One region of the Mesorhizobium sp. M0571 genome, then DNA from elsewhere that is predicted to be linked to it. Evidence: predicted binding sites of a transcription regulator. Region 1 holds the regulator's gene; each other region holds the start of a gene.
The links. Region 1 encodes HrcA, which represses chaperone genes, less so after heat shock. Its sites were predicted from a motif close to GTTAGCACTCNCNNNNNGNGAGTGCTAAC; they were not measured.
Positions count from the first base shown of each region.

Region 2: the regulator HrcA is predicted to act here: its motif matches at 2,680-2,708, upstream of groES (co-chaperone GroES).
Region 3: the regulator HrcA is predicted to act here: its motif matches at 2,315-2,343, upstream of groES (co-chaperone GroES).

Region 1 is NZ_JAMYQT010000014.1:96,380-100,548, reverse strand. It holds gene rdgB (RdgB/HAM1 family non-canonical purine NTP pyrophosphatase) at 1-150, opposite strand, end outside; gene NKI85_RS18115 (VOC family protein) at 150-560, opposite strand; gene rph (ribonuclease PH) at 594-1,310, opposite strand; gene hrcA (heat-inducible transcriptional repressor HrcA) at 1,442-2,554, shown strand; gene NKI85_RS18100 (hypothetical protein) at 2,588-2,785, shown strand; gene NKI85_RS18095 (PQQ-dependent sugar dehydrogenase) at 2,886-4,169, shown strand, end outside.
Region 2 is NZ_JAMYQT010000038.1:22,150-26,318, reverse strand. It holds gene NKI85_RS28975 (ABC transporter permease family protein) at 1-54, opposite strand, end outside; gene NKI85_RS28970 (hypothetical protein) at 151-300, opposite strand; gene groL (chaperonin GroEL) at 610-2,265, opposite strand; gene groES (co-chaperone GroES) at 2,331-2,627, opposite strand; partial or broken gene NKI85_RS28955 (S46 family peptidase) at 3,052-4,032, shown strand.
Region 3 is NZ_JAMYQT010000028.1:15,422-19,590, reverse strand. It holds gene NKI85_RS26295 (TetR/AcrR family transcriptional regulator) at 1-159, shown strand, start outside; gene groL (chaperonin GroEL) at 239-1,894, opposite strand; gene groES (co-chaperone GroES) at 1,957-2,253, opposite strand; gene NKI85_RS26280 (bifunctional helix-turn-helix transcriptional regulator/GNAT family N-acetyltransferase) at 2,471-3,406, shown strand; gene NKI85_RS26275 (FAD-binding oxidoreductase) at 3,459-4,169, opposite strand, start outside.

The sequences.
Region 1 (4,169 bases):
GCCGTATTCCTTGGCCGACATCGCCTCGAAGCCGAACGGCGCCATCAGCTCGGCAAATTCGCGCAGCTTGCCGGCATTATGACTGGCGACGACGATCTTCTTCCCGTCAAGCGAATGAACAGTTGGCGAATGAACAGTTGGCGAATGCATCAGATGCCCCAGATTCTTGGCTCGGCGAATTCGATCGAATTGCTCGAGGGGTCGCGAATATAGATCGACCAGCCGCCCTGCGGCCACTCGAACTCGCTTTCGATGGCGATGCTCTTTGCTTCCAGATGCGCTTTCCAGCGCACGATCTCGTCGGCGCTTGCGGCGAAACAGAGATGGCCCTCGCCGACCGCGCCATGTGGCGGCACTGGCAGCCTGGCATCGGGCGCCGGCGGCACTTTGGTCGCTTCGGCGTTGAAGATGAGCAGCACGCCGTCGCCGCAGCGGAAGAAGAGATGCCTGCCGCCGACCTTGCCGAGCAGATCGAGCCCGAGCACGCCGGAATAGAACTCTTCCGCGGCAGCAAGATCCGTCACGTAGAGTGCTGATTCCAGGATTGCGGAAGGAGTCACAGGATCGTCAACCTCATCGTCATAAACTGAAGATCAGTCCACGGCCATCTGCTGCAGGCTGACCAGACGCTGAATGCCTTTCTTGGCCAGCCTCATCAGCGCCGCGAACTGCTCTTCCGAAAACGGCTCGCCCTCGGCCGTGCCCTGGATTTCGACAATGCCGCCCTTGCCGGTCATGACGAAATTGGCGTCGGTGCCGGCCGAGGAATCCTCGATATAGTCGAGATCGATGACCGGCTGGCCATCATGGATGCCGCAAGAGATTGCCGCAACGTGATCCTTCAGCACCTTGCCCAGGCTCGCCATCTGGCGGGCTTCCATCCAGCGCAGGCAGTCGTAGAGCGCCACCCAACCGCCGGTAATCGAAGCGGTGCGCGTGCCGCCGTCGGCCTGGATCACGTCGCAGTCGACGGTGATCTGCTGCTCGCCGAGCGCCTGCAGATCGACCACCGCGCGCAAGGAACGGCCGATCAACCGCTGGATCTCCAGTGTGCGGCCGCCTTGCTTGCCGGCCGACGCCTCGCGGCGCATGCGCTCGCCGGTCGAGCGCGGCAGCATGCCGTATTCCGCCGTCACCCAGCCCTTGCCGGAATTGCGCATCCAGCCCGGCACCTTTTCCTCCAGGCTGGCCGTGCACAGCACATGTGTGTCGCCGAACTTCACCAGGCACGAGCCCTCCGCGTGCTTGGAGACGCCGCGCTCGAAGGAGATGGGGCGCATTTCGTCGAATTGGCGTTTGGAAGGGCGCATTCAGGCTTCTTTCTTTCTTCGGAATCTTGGCCGGCTTGTAGCCGCACGGGGCGTGAGGCGCAAAGGAAAATGGACCGGTTGCGCCGACGCCGCAGAAGTCTATATCTTCGGGCCGGAGGTTTTTGGCTCGAATGACCAAGGCAGTCGATCCCGGTTCGCAATCACACGTGCTCCCGTCGCACGCGCTTCAATCGCCCGCATTTCAATCGCTCGACATGCGTTCGCGCGACATCTTCCGGCGCATCGTTGATTCTTATTTGAGGGATGGCGAGCCGGTCGGTTCGCGCAGCCTGTCGCGCATCCTGCCCTCGTCGCTGTCGCCGGCCACAATCCGCAACGTGATGAGCGACCTCGAGCATCTCGGCCTGATCTACGCGCCGCACATCTCGGCCGGCCGGCTGCCGACCCAGGCTGGCCTGCGCTTCTTCGTCGATGCTTTCATGGAGCTCGGCGACCTCTCCGACGAGGAGCGCCGCACCATCGAGGCGCAGGTACGCGCCTCCGGCTCGGGCGCGACGCTGGAGCATATGCTGACCGAGGCCAGCCAGATGCTATCCGGCATGTCGCGCGGCGCCGGCCTCGTGCTCGCCGCCAAAAACGAGGTGGCGCTGAAGCACATCGAATTCATCCAGCTCGAGCCGACCAAGGCGCTTGCCGTGCTGGTCTCGCAGAACGGCGACGTCGAAAACCGCGTCATCGACCTGCCCGCCGGCATCACCGTCTCGCAATTGCACGAAGCCTCGAACTTCCTCAACGCCCATATTCGCGGCCGCACGCTGGCCGAGGCGCGGGTCGAGATCGCCCGCATCAAGGAAGAGACGAGGGCAGCCCTCGACACGCTTTCGCAGGATCTGGTCGAGAAGGGCCTGGCGGTCTGGGCAGGTGCCGAAAGCGGGGTGCCTGGGCGGCTTATCGTGCGCGGCCGCGCCAATCTCCTGGAAAACGTCACCGCCCAGGCCGACATCGAGCTGCTGCGGCATTTGTTCGAGGATCTCGAGACCCAGGATGGGCTGATCCAGCTCCTCGACCTCGCCGAGGAAGGCCCGGGCGTGCGCATTTTCATCGGTTCGGAAAACAAGCTGTTTTCGCTGTCGGGCTCATCACTGGTGGTGGCACCCTATCGCGACAAGGATGCGCGCGTCGTCGGTGCGCTCGGCGTGATCGGGCCGACGCGGCTGAATTATGCGCGCATAGTACCGATGGTCGACTATACCGCGCAGCTGATTTCGCGCATGCTGCGCTAGGAGCCGCCGCGGCCTGCCGCAAGGAGAAAAAGAATGGCGCTGGAATCGTTCAAGGCCCAGATCAGCCTGCTGCTCGAGGAAATGGTCAACCAGCCCCAAGATCAGCACGAGGTACAGGAGCAATTGCGCGAAAAGCTGGGGGAGATGCGGGCCATGGGCTTGCCGCTGCCGGCCGATCTGGTCGCGCTGGAAAAGCGCCTCGACGACGATTTCTACGCCGCTGGCAAGTAACCGGGGTTCGGCTTCAAATCCTCGTGTGCTGGACGCCCGCTTGGAACGACCAATGCCTCATCCCGTTTGTCCTCTTCGAGGCGAATCCCGAAGGACGATGATGATCCGATCTGGCGGCTTTGCGGCCATTGCCGCTGCTCTCCTTGTTGCGACACCGGCATCCGCCCAGCAGGCGGATCAGAAGGTGCTCAAAGGCGAAGCCGCTTTTGGCGATTGGCACGCCGACAGGCCTGGCATCCGCCGCCTGATCGGGCCGCAAGACATGCCGACAGCCGATCCCGCCCAATCCGCTTCGAACGGCGCCGGCGTGGCGGAACGGCCCGAAAGCGCCAAGCCAGAATTGCCGCCGGGCTTCTCGGCCGAAATGATCGCATCCGGCATCGTCAATCCGCGCGTCGTGCGCGTCGCTCCGAATGGCGACCTGTTCGTTGCCAACAGCCATGCCGACCAGATACGCGTCTATCGTCTCGCCGAGGGCAGCGCCAAGCCCATCGAGAAAGCGATCTTCGCCAAGGGGCTCAGTTATCCATATGGCATCGCCTTCTATCCGCCAGGGGACAAGCCGCAATGGGTCTATGTCGCAAACAGCGACAGCATCGTCCGCTTCCCCTATCGCGACGGCGACCTAAAGGCGTCCGGCAAACCAGAAACCATTGTCGCCAAAATCCCGTCGGGCGGTCACTCGACCCGCGACATCGCCTTCTCGCCGGATGGCAAGACGCTTTATCTGTCGGTTGGCTCCGCCTCGAACGTCGCCGAAGACATGGATAAGGAGCCGGATGGCGGCCTCGACGCCTGGGCGAAATCAAAGCCGCTCGGTGCGGCCTGGGGCTCCGAGGACGGCCGTGCCGATGTGCTCGCCTTCGACCCGGATGGCAAAAATCCCCGAACTGTCGCCACCGGCCTGCGCAACTGTACGGGCATGACCGTGCAGTCAGCCACCGGCGCGTTGTGGTGCGTCGTCAACGAGCGCGACGAACTCGGCGACAATGTGCCGTTCGAATTTGCAACTGAAGTCAAGGACGGCGCTTTCTATGGTTGGCCTTGGTACTACATCGGCAATCACGACGATCCGCGCCATCAGGGCGAGCGGCCCGACCTCGCCGGCAAGGCCACTGTCCCCGACGTGCTGATGCAAGCGCATTCGGCGCCGATGAACATAGCCTTCTACGACGGCGAGAACTTTCCGGCGGATTATCACGGTGACGCTTTCGTCACCATGCATGGTTCGTGGAACCGCGGCGCCAGGACCGGCTACAAGGTGGTGAGGCTCAAATTCAGGGACGGCAAGCCGACCGGTGCGTATGAGGACTTCATGACCGGCTTCGTGATCTCGAACGACGCCGTCTGGGGCCGCCCGGTCGGTGTCGCCATGGCCAAGGAC
Region 2 (4,169 bases), on a different contig from region 1:
TGGGTCAGCAGCGCCGGCATGGGCGAGCAACTCCCAAATCGCGAGCAGCGCCATCAGCACCGCAAGCGGCCGCAGATGTCGGCCGATGAAGCGGAAGGCCGGCGGTGCGATGGAAGCGCCGCGACAGCCTATCCCGACCTGCAATCGTGATCAGGCTGATCGTGGGGTCTCCGGACGCCAGCGTTGCAGATAGTTTTCGGCAAGCGTGAGCAGGCCGTGGATCACCAATCCGGTCAGGCCGACCACGATCATGGCCGAAAAGACGAGTTCCAATTGAAAGAGCTGACGACCATAGGCCATCAGGTATCGGAGCCCTTCGAACGATGCGATGAGTTCTACCGCAACCAGGGTCTGCCAGCCGTTGGCAAGGCCTTCTCGCAGCCCTGTAAAGATCGACGCACGGCGGAAGGCAGCACGATCATCGTGAGTTTCGACCAGCGGCTGAACGAAAGGACACGGCCAGACCCCGTCTCACGACGACGCCGTTGCGCTTCGCCGCCATCAGGCTGCGTAGAGGACTTGCACGTCTAAAGCTGTCGATCATGCTCGGCACATAAAAAAGGGCGGCATCGCTGCCGCCCTGTCCGTAAGCTTGCGAGATTGGCTGAATTAGAAATCCATACCGCCCATGCCGCCCATGCCACCGCCGGGCATACCAGCCGGCATGCCGCCGCCAGCCGACTCCTTCTTCGGAGCCTCCGCGATCATGGCTTCCGTGGTGACCAGCAGGCCGGCGACCGAGGCCGCGTCCTGCAGAGCCGTGCGCACAACCTTGACCGGATCGACGATACCCATGGCGATCATGTCGCCATATTCGCCGGTCTGGGCGTTGTAGCCGAAGGTCGCGCCCTTGTTCTCGAGGATCTTGCCGGCGACGATCGATGCTTCCGCACCGGCGTTGGCCGCGATCTGACGGGCCGGAGCCTGCAGCGCGCGACGCACGATGCTGATGCCTGCGGTCTGGTCGGAGTTGGCGCCGGTGACGGTGATGGCCAGCGAAGCGCGCAGCAATGCGACGCCGCCGCCGGGAACGATGCCTTCTTCGACGGCCGCACGGGTCGCGTTGAGGGCGTCATCGACGCGGTCCTTCTTTTCCTTGACTTCGATCTCGGTCGCACCGCCGACGCGGATGACGGCAACGCCGCCCGCCAGCTTGGCAAGACGTTCCTGCAGCTTCTCCTTGTCGTAGTCCGAGGTGGTCTCCTCGATCTGCTGCTTGATCTGGGCGACGCGGCCCTGGATCTCTTCCTTCTTGCCGGCGCCGTCAACGATGGTGGTGTTCTCCTTGGAGATCGACACCTTCTTGGCGCGGCCGAGCATGTTCAGGCCGACATTCTCGAGCTTGATGCCGAGGTCTTCGGAGATGACCTGGCCACCGGTGAGGATGGCGATGTCTTCCAGCATGGCCTTGCGGCGATCACCGAAGCCCGGCGCCTTGACGGCGGCGATCTTCAGGCCGCCACGCAGCTTGTTGACGACCAGCGTGGCCAGGGCCTCGCCTTCGACGTCTTCCGAGATGATGACCAGCGGCTTCGAGGTCTGCACGACGGCCTCGAGGATCGGCAGCATGGCCTGCAGGTTGGAGAGCTTCTTCTCGTGGAGAAGGATGTAGGCGTCTTCCAGATCCGCAACCATCTTTTCGGCGTTGGTGACGAAGTAGGGCGAGAGATAGCCGCGGTCGAACTGCATGCCTTCGACGACTTCGAGCTCGGTCTCGGCGGTCTTGGCTTCCTCGACGGTGATGACGCCCTCGTTGCCGACCTTCTGCATCGCTTCCGCGATCATCGAGCCGACCGAAACGTCGCCATTGCCGGCGATGGTGCCGACCTGGGCAACTTCTTCCGAGGTCTTGATCTTCTTGGCGTTCTTGATCAGCGTCGCGACGACGTCGGCGACGGCGAGGTCGATGCCGCGCTTGAGGTCCATCGGGTTCATGCCGGCGGCAACCGCCTTGTGGCCTTCCTGGACGATCGACTGCGCCAGAACGGTCGCGGTCGTGGTGCCGTCGCCGGCGATGTCGTTGGTCTTCGACGCCACTTCGCGGACCATCTGCGCGCCCATGTTCTCGAACTTGTCTTCAAGCTCGATTTCCTTGGCGACGGTGACGCCGTCCTTGGTAATGCGCGGCGCGCCGAACGACTTGTCGATGACGACGTTGCGGCCCTTGGGGCCGAGCGTGACCTTCACCGCGTCGGCGAGGATGTTGACGCCGCGCAGCATGCGCTCACGAGCGTCGCGGGAGAATTTTACGTCTTTGGCAGCCATTTTTTACTCCTGGGCATTTCGCCCGAAATTCAGATTGGATGGTGCGGATGAAAGGCGGCGGCGTGTCAGCCGATGACGCCCATGATGTCCGCTTCCTTCATGATCAGAAGGTCTTCGCCGTTGAGCTTGACTTCGGTGCCCGACCACTTGCCGAACAGGATGCGGTCGCCGGCCTTGACGTCCAGCGGGACGAGCTTGCCGACCTCGTCACGGGCGCCGGAACCGATGGCGATGATCTCGCCTTCCTGCGGCTTTTCCTTAGCCGTATCGGGGATGATGATCCCGCCGGCGGTCTTCGCTTCGGACTCGACCCGGCGAACGACCACGCGGTCATGCAGCGGCCGGAAATTCGACTTTGCCATTTTTGGATTTCCCTGGTGCGGATGTTGAACGGTTCTCCGTTGCCGGAGCGTGTTTAGCACTCACCAGAAGCGAGTGCTAACGCGGCAGTCAGATAGGCCGTAGGCTCCTGCTAGTCAAGACGGAAGAGGGACCGGCGAAGAGCAAACGAGCGTGGAAGCACTGAGCCCTTTACGTAGACGACGTCGGAGATCGGACATGGATGGGGCGGCTCACCATTTGTAACTGAGGGCTTTATTTATTTGGCACGATTGGTGCAGCGGATGATCCGCAAACGTTGCCCGCGACAAATATGAGAGGTGAGCGCCATCAGGACTCTTGCGGTTAACGGTCCACTCGGTCTTTACGGTGTGGCCGCCGCGCGGGCGCCAGGACTCCGGCCATCCCGATAGTCACCAATCCAATCTGCGGAGAACAGGAGGCAAGATGAGAGCGACAGTCAGCATGAACTCGAATTTGAAATGTTTGGCCAAAGCAACTGCCATCGCCTTGCTCTGGACGGTCACGGCTACGTCGGCGGACGAAGATATGTGGATGCCGGGCCAGACTGCGGAAGTGGGCGCGGCCATGCGCGCGGATGGGCTCCAGATCGATCCCGCCCAGCTGGGCCGTCTGGACGCTGACCCGCTCAACGCGATCGTATCACTGGGCGGATGCTCCGCCTCGTTCGTCAGTCCACAAGGGCTGGTCGCAACCAATCATCACTGCGTGTTCGAATCCATCCAATACCACAGCAAGGAGGGCCAGGACTATCTCACAGACGGGTTTCTGGCGAAGAGCCCTGGGTGAAGAATTGCCCGCGGCGCCAGGCAGCCGAATCTATGTGATCGAGGACATGCGGGATGTGACCGCCGAAATGCTCAAGGGCGTCTCGGACAAGCTGAATGGTTTGCCCGCTATGAGCGGCTCGCCACGAACCGCAAGGCCCTGATCGCCGCATGTGAAGGACAGCCCAATCGCCGCTGCGACGTTGGGGCCTATTATGGCGGCGCCTCCTACTATCTCCAGCAGAAGCTCGAAATCGAGGACGTGCGCCTTGTCTATGCGCCCGCGCTCGGCATCGGTAACTTCGGCGGCGAAACGGACAATTGGATGTGGCCGCGCCACACAGGCGACTTCGGCTTTTATCGCGCCTATGTCGCTCCTGATGATTGCTCCCGGCCATATGCGCGCGACAATGTGCCTTACCGGCCGAAGAGTTGGCTACCCATAGCCTGTGAAGGCGTCAAGGAAGGCGACCTTGTGATGGTCGCCGGCTTTCCCGGCGCAACCCACCAGTTCCTGACGGCGGATGAAGTCCGGTTCAACTTCGCGCAATTCGAACCGCGGTTGCAGCGTTCGCTCTCGGATTATGCCGCCCAGATCAACCAGGCAACGGCAGGCAATCGCGAGGCGCAGATCCATTGACCGCCCGCTTCACAAATGGCTCGGCCTAAAACGCATGGGAAAAGCAGAAAAGGCAACAGATTGGCACCAGAATGAATATGGCCGCGCGAACTGACAGACGCGCCAACAATCGGCATCTCGCATGGTCGGTGGCACTG
Region 3 (4,169 bases), on a different contig from region 1:
CTGCTGGTCGAATCATCACTGGAAGGGCTGATGGTGATCGCACGCGCCACCCGCGACCGCGCCCCGGTGCTGGCGGTGGCCGACGAAGTCGCCGCGGTGATTGAAGGTGCATTGCCGGCAAAGCTCTCGCCCTCGCGGCGTATTGACGCCGCCGTCTGAGCGGGCAACCCGCTAAACAAAGCAAACAAAAAGGGCGCCTTTCGGCGCCCTTTCTGTATCTCAAGGCTGATGGGTTGGATTAGAAATCCATACCACCCATGCCGCCCATGCCGCCGCCGCCCATGCCGCCAGGCATGCCGCCGCCAGCCGACTCCTTCTTCGGAGCCTCCGCGATCATGGCTTCGGTGGTGACGAGCAGGCCGGCGACCGAGGCCGCGTCCTGCAGAGCCGTACGCACAACCTTGACCGGATCGACGATACCCATGGCGATCATGTCGCCATATTCGCCGGTCTGGGCGTTGTAGCCGAAGGTCGCGCCCTTGTTCTCGAGGATCTTGCCGGCGACGATAGATGCTTCCGCACCGGCGTTGGCCGCGATCTGGCGGGCCGGAGCCTGCAGCGCGCGACGCACGATGCTGATGCCTGCGGTCTGGTCGGAGTTGGCGCCGACAGCCTTGATGCTCAGCGAAGCGCGCAGCAATGCGACGCCGCCGCCGGGAACGATGCCTTCTTCGACGGCCGCACGGGTCGCGTTGAGGGCGTCATCGACGCGGTCCTTCTTTTCCTTGACTTCCACTTCGGTCGCACCGCCGACGCGGATCACGGCAACGCCGCCCGCCAGCTTGGCGAGACGTTCCTGCAGCTTCTCCTTGTCGTAGTCCGAGGTGGTCTCCTCGATCTGCTGCTTGATCTGGGCAACGCGGCCCTGGATCTCGGCCTTCTTGCCGGCGCCGTCGACGATGGTGGTGTTCTCCTTGGAGATCGACACCTTCTTGGCGCGGCCGAGCATGTTGAGGCCGACATTCTCGAGCTTGATGCCGAGGTCTTCGGAAATGACCTGGCCACCGGTGAGGATGGCGATGTCTTCCAGCATGGCCTTGCGGCGATCGCCGAAGCCCGGCGCCTTGACGGCGGCGATCTTCAGGCCGCCACGCAGCTTGTTGACGACCAGCGTGGCCAGGGCCTCGCCTTCGACGTCTTCCGAGATGATGACCAGCGGCTTCGAGGTCTGCACGACAGCCTCGAGGATCGGCAGCATGGCCTGCAGGTTGGAGAGCTTCTTCTCGTGGAGAAGGATGTAAGCGTCTTCCAGATCCGCAACCATCTTCTCGGCGTTGGTGACGAAGTAGGGCGAGAGATAGCCGCGGTCGAACTGCATGCCTTCGACGACTTCGAGCTCGGTCTCGGCGGTCTTGGCTTCCTCAACCGTGATGACGCCCTCATTGCCGACCTTCTGCATCGCTTCCGCGATCATCGAGCCGACCGAAACATCGCCATTGCCGGCGATGGTGCCGACCTGGGCAACCTCTTCCGAGGTCTTGATCTTCTTGGCGTTCTTGATCAGCGTTGCGACGACGTCGGCGACGGCGAGGTCGATGCCGCGCTTGAGGTCCATCGGGTTCATGCCGGCGGCAACCGCCTTGTGGCCTTCCTGGACGATCGACTGCGCCAGAACGGTCGCGGTCGTGGTGCCGTCGCCGGCGATGTCGTTGGTCTTCGACGCCACTTCGCGGACCATCTGCGCGCCCATGTTCTCGAACTTGTCTTCAAGCTCGATTTCCTTGGCGACGGTGACGCCGTCCTTGGTAATGCGCGGCGCGCCGAAGGACTTGTCGATGACGACGTTGCGGCCCTTGGGGCCGAGTGTGACCTTCACCGCGTCGGCGAGGATGTTGACGCCGCGCAGCATGCGCTCACGAGCGTCACGGGAGAATTTTACGTCTTTGGCAGCCATTTTTAGCTCCTGGCAGGGGCTTGGATTGAGCCCGAAAATTCAGTTGAGGGTGAGGCCGGTATTCAGCCGATGATGCCCATGATGTCGGATTCCTTCATGATCAGAAGGTCTTCGCCATTGAGCTTGACTTCGGTGCCCGACCACTTGCCGAACAGGATGCGGTCGCCGGCCTTGACGTCCAGCGGGACGAGCTTGCCGGCTTCGTCACGGGCGCCGGAACCGACGGCGATGATCTCGCCTTCCTGCGGCTTTTCCTTAGCCGTATCGGGGATGATGATCCCGCCCGCGGTCTTGGATTCGGATTCAACCCGGCGTACGACCACGCGGTCATGAAGCGGGCGGAACTTCGACTTTGCCATTTTTTATTCCTCGATGAGAATGGTGAGAACAGTTCCTCCGTCCGGCGGCGCCGGACATGTAGTTAGCACTCATCTTGGGGGAGTGCTAACGTGGCGCTGAAATAGGCTGGTGGCTCACGCGAGTCAAGGCGCCCAGTGAGCATCACCAGGACAATTGCTTCAAACATATACTTGACTAAGTCAACTAAATGGCTGATCTTGCCGGCAGGAGGATGCCATGACGATTCATCATCACCCAGGCAAGGAGCGGATCGACGCGGTGCGGGCCTTCAACCGCTTCTATACCCGCCAGATCGGGTTGCTCGACGAAGGGCTGCTGAAAAGCACCTTCTCGCTGACCGAAGCGCGGGTGCTCTATGAACTGGCGCATCGCGATGGCCTGACCGCCACCGATCTTGCGCGCGATCTCGGCCTCGATGCCGGTTATCTCAGCCGGCTGCTGAAGAAGTTCGAGGGGCGTGATCTGGTCGAGCGCGCCACGATCGAGGCAGATGCGCGGCGCTCGTCGATCGCGCTGACCCAGGCCGGGCAGCAGGCCTTCGCGCCGCTGAACCAGGGCTCGCACGATCAGGTCACAGCTTTGCTCGACCGGCTTTCGGTCCCCGAACAGGACAGGCTGGTCAAGGCCATGCAGACGGTGCAGCGCCTGCTGGGCGGAAGCGCCGAGCCCAAAATTCCCTATATGCTGCGGCCTCTGCAGGTCGGCGACATCGGCTGGATCATCCATCGGCAGGGCCTGCTCTACGCGCAGGAATATGGCTGGGACGAGAGCTATGAGGCGCTGGTCGCCGAAATCCTCGGCGCATTCGTCAAATCCTTCGATCCGAAATGGGAACGCAGCTGGATCGTCGAGCGGGAAGGCGAGGTCGTCGGCTCGGTGTTCGTCGTGCACCAGTCGGACGAGGTGGCGAAGTTGCGCCTGCTCTATGTCGAGCCTTCGGCGCGCGGGCTCGGCATCGGCAAGCGGTTGGTCGAGGAATGTGTCGGCTTTTGCCGCGCCAAGGGTTACAGGACACTGACGCTGTGGACCAACGACGTGCTCACCTCAGCGCGCCGCATCTATGAGGCGGCCGGGTTCAAGCTGGCCGACGAGGAGCGCCACCATTCCTTCGGCAAGGATCTGGTCGGCCAGAACTGGAACCTGGAGCTGTAGCAGCGCCGCAGCATTTCGAGCATCGGCCTGCGCCGGCCGCGGCGGAAATCGCTTAGGTGGTTGGCCTGATGTTCTGGTTCAAGCGGAAGAAATTGGTGGGATCATATTTGTTTTTTAGTGCGGCCAACCTCGGGTAGTTTTCGCCGTAAGCTGCCAGAACCCGGTCCGTGCCTTCCTCGCCGAGATTATTGGCGTAGACGCCGCCGGTCGAGAAAGGTCTCATCGCATCCCACAGGTCGCGCGCCCATCGGATGTGCGTTTCGTCATCAGCCGGATTGTCCCAGATCGATATCGGGAAGCAATCATAAAGCGCATCCCTGTTGGCATAGGGCGTTTCGTCCATCGGTACTCGCGAGATGGCGCCGCCAACCTGCTGCAGGACCAGAAGCGATTCGCGGGGTGCAGTCATGTAAGCCGCAAGCATCGTATCGATCGCCTGGTCTGTAATTTCGCGCATGAACTGCGCCTTCCAGTAGTAGCGCCGCCCGCGCGGAAAGAGGCTGTCCCCCGCCGATTGGATTTGAAGATACTGCACAGGAGCAATCCGGCGCTCAACCGGCGTGCCATACTCTCTCAATGGCTGGACGATTTGCTCGCCCTCGTCGAGTGGGCCGATGTAACACGCCGAGATGCTGAAGAAGCGTTCGCCCGAGGGCGCCGTCACAAGTGCTGCATCCAGGCTCAGCTCATCCGGGGCGCTGCTCGAGTACGCACGGTAGAACCGCATCGCTTTACGTGCCTCGTCGTAGCGGTATAGCACCGA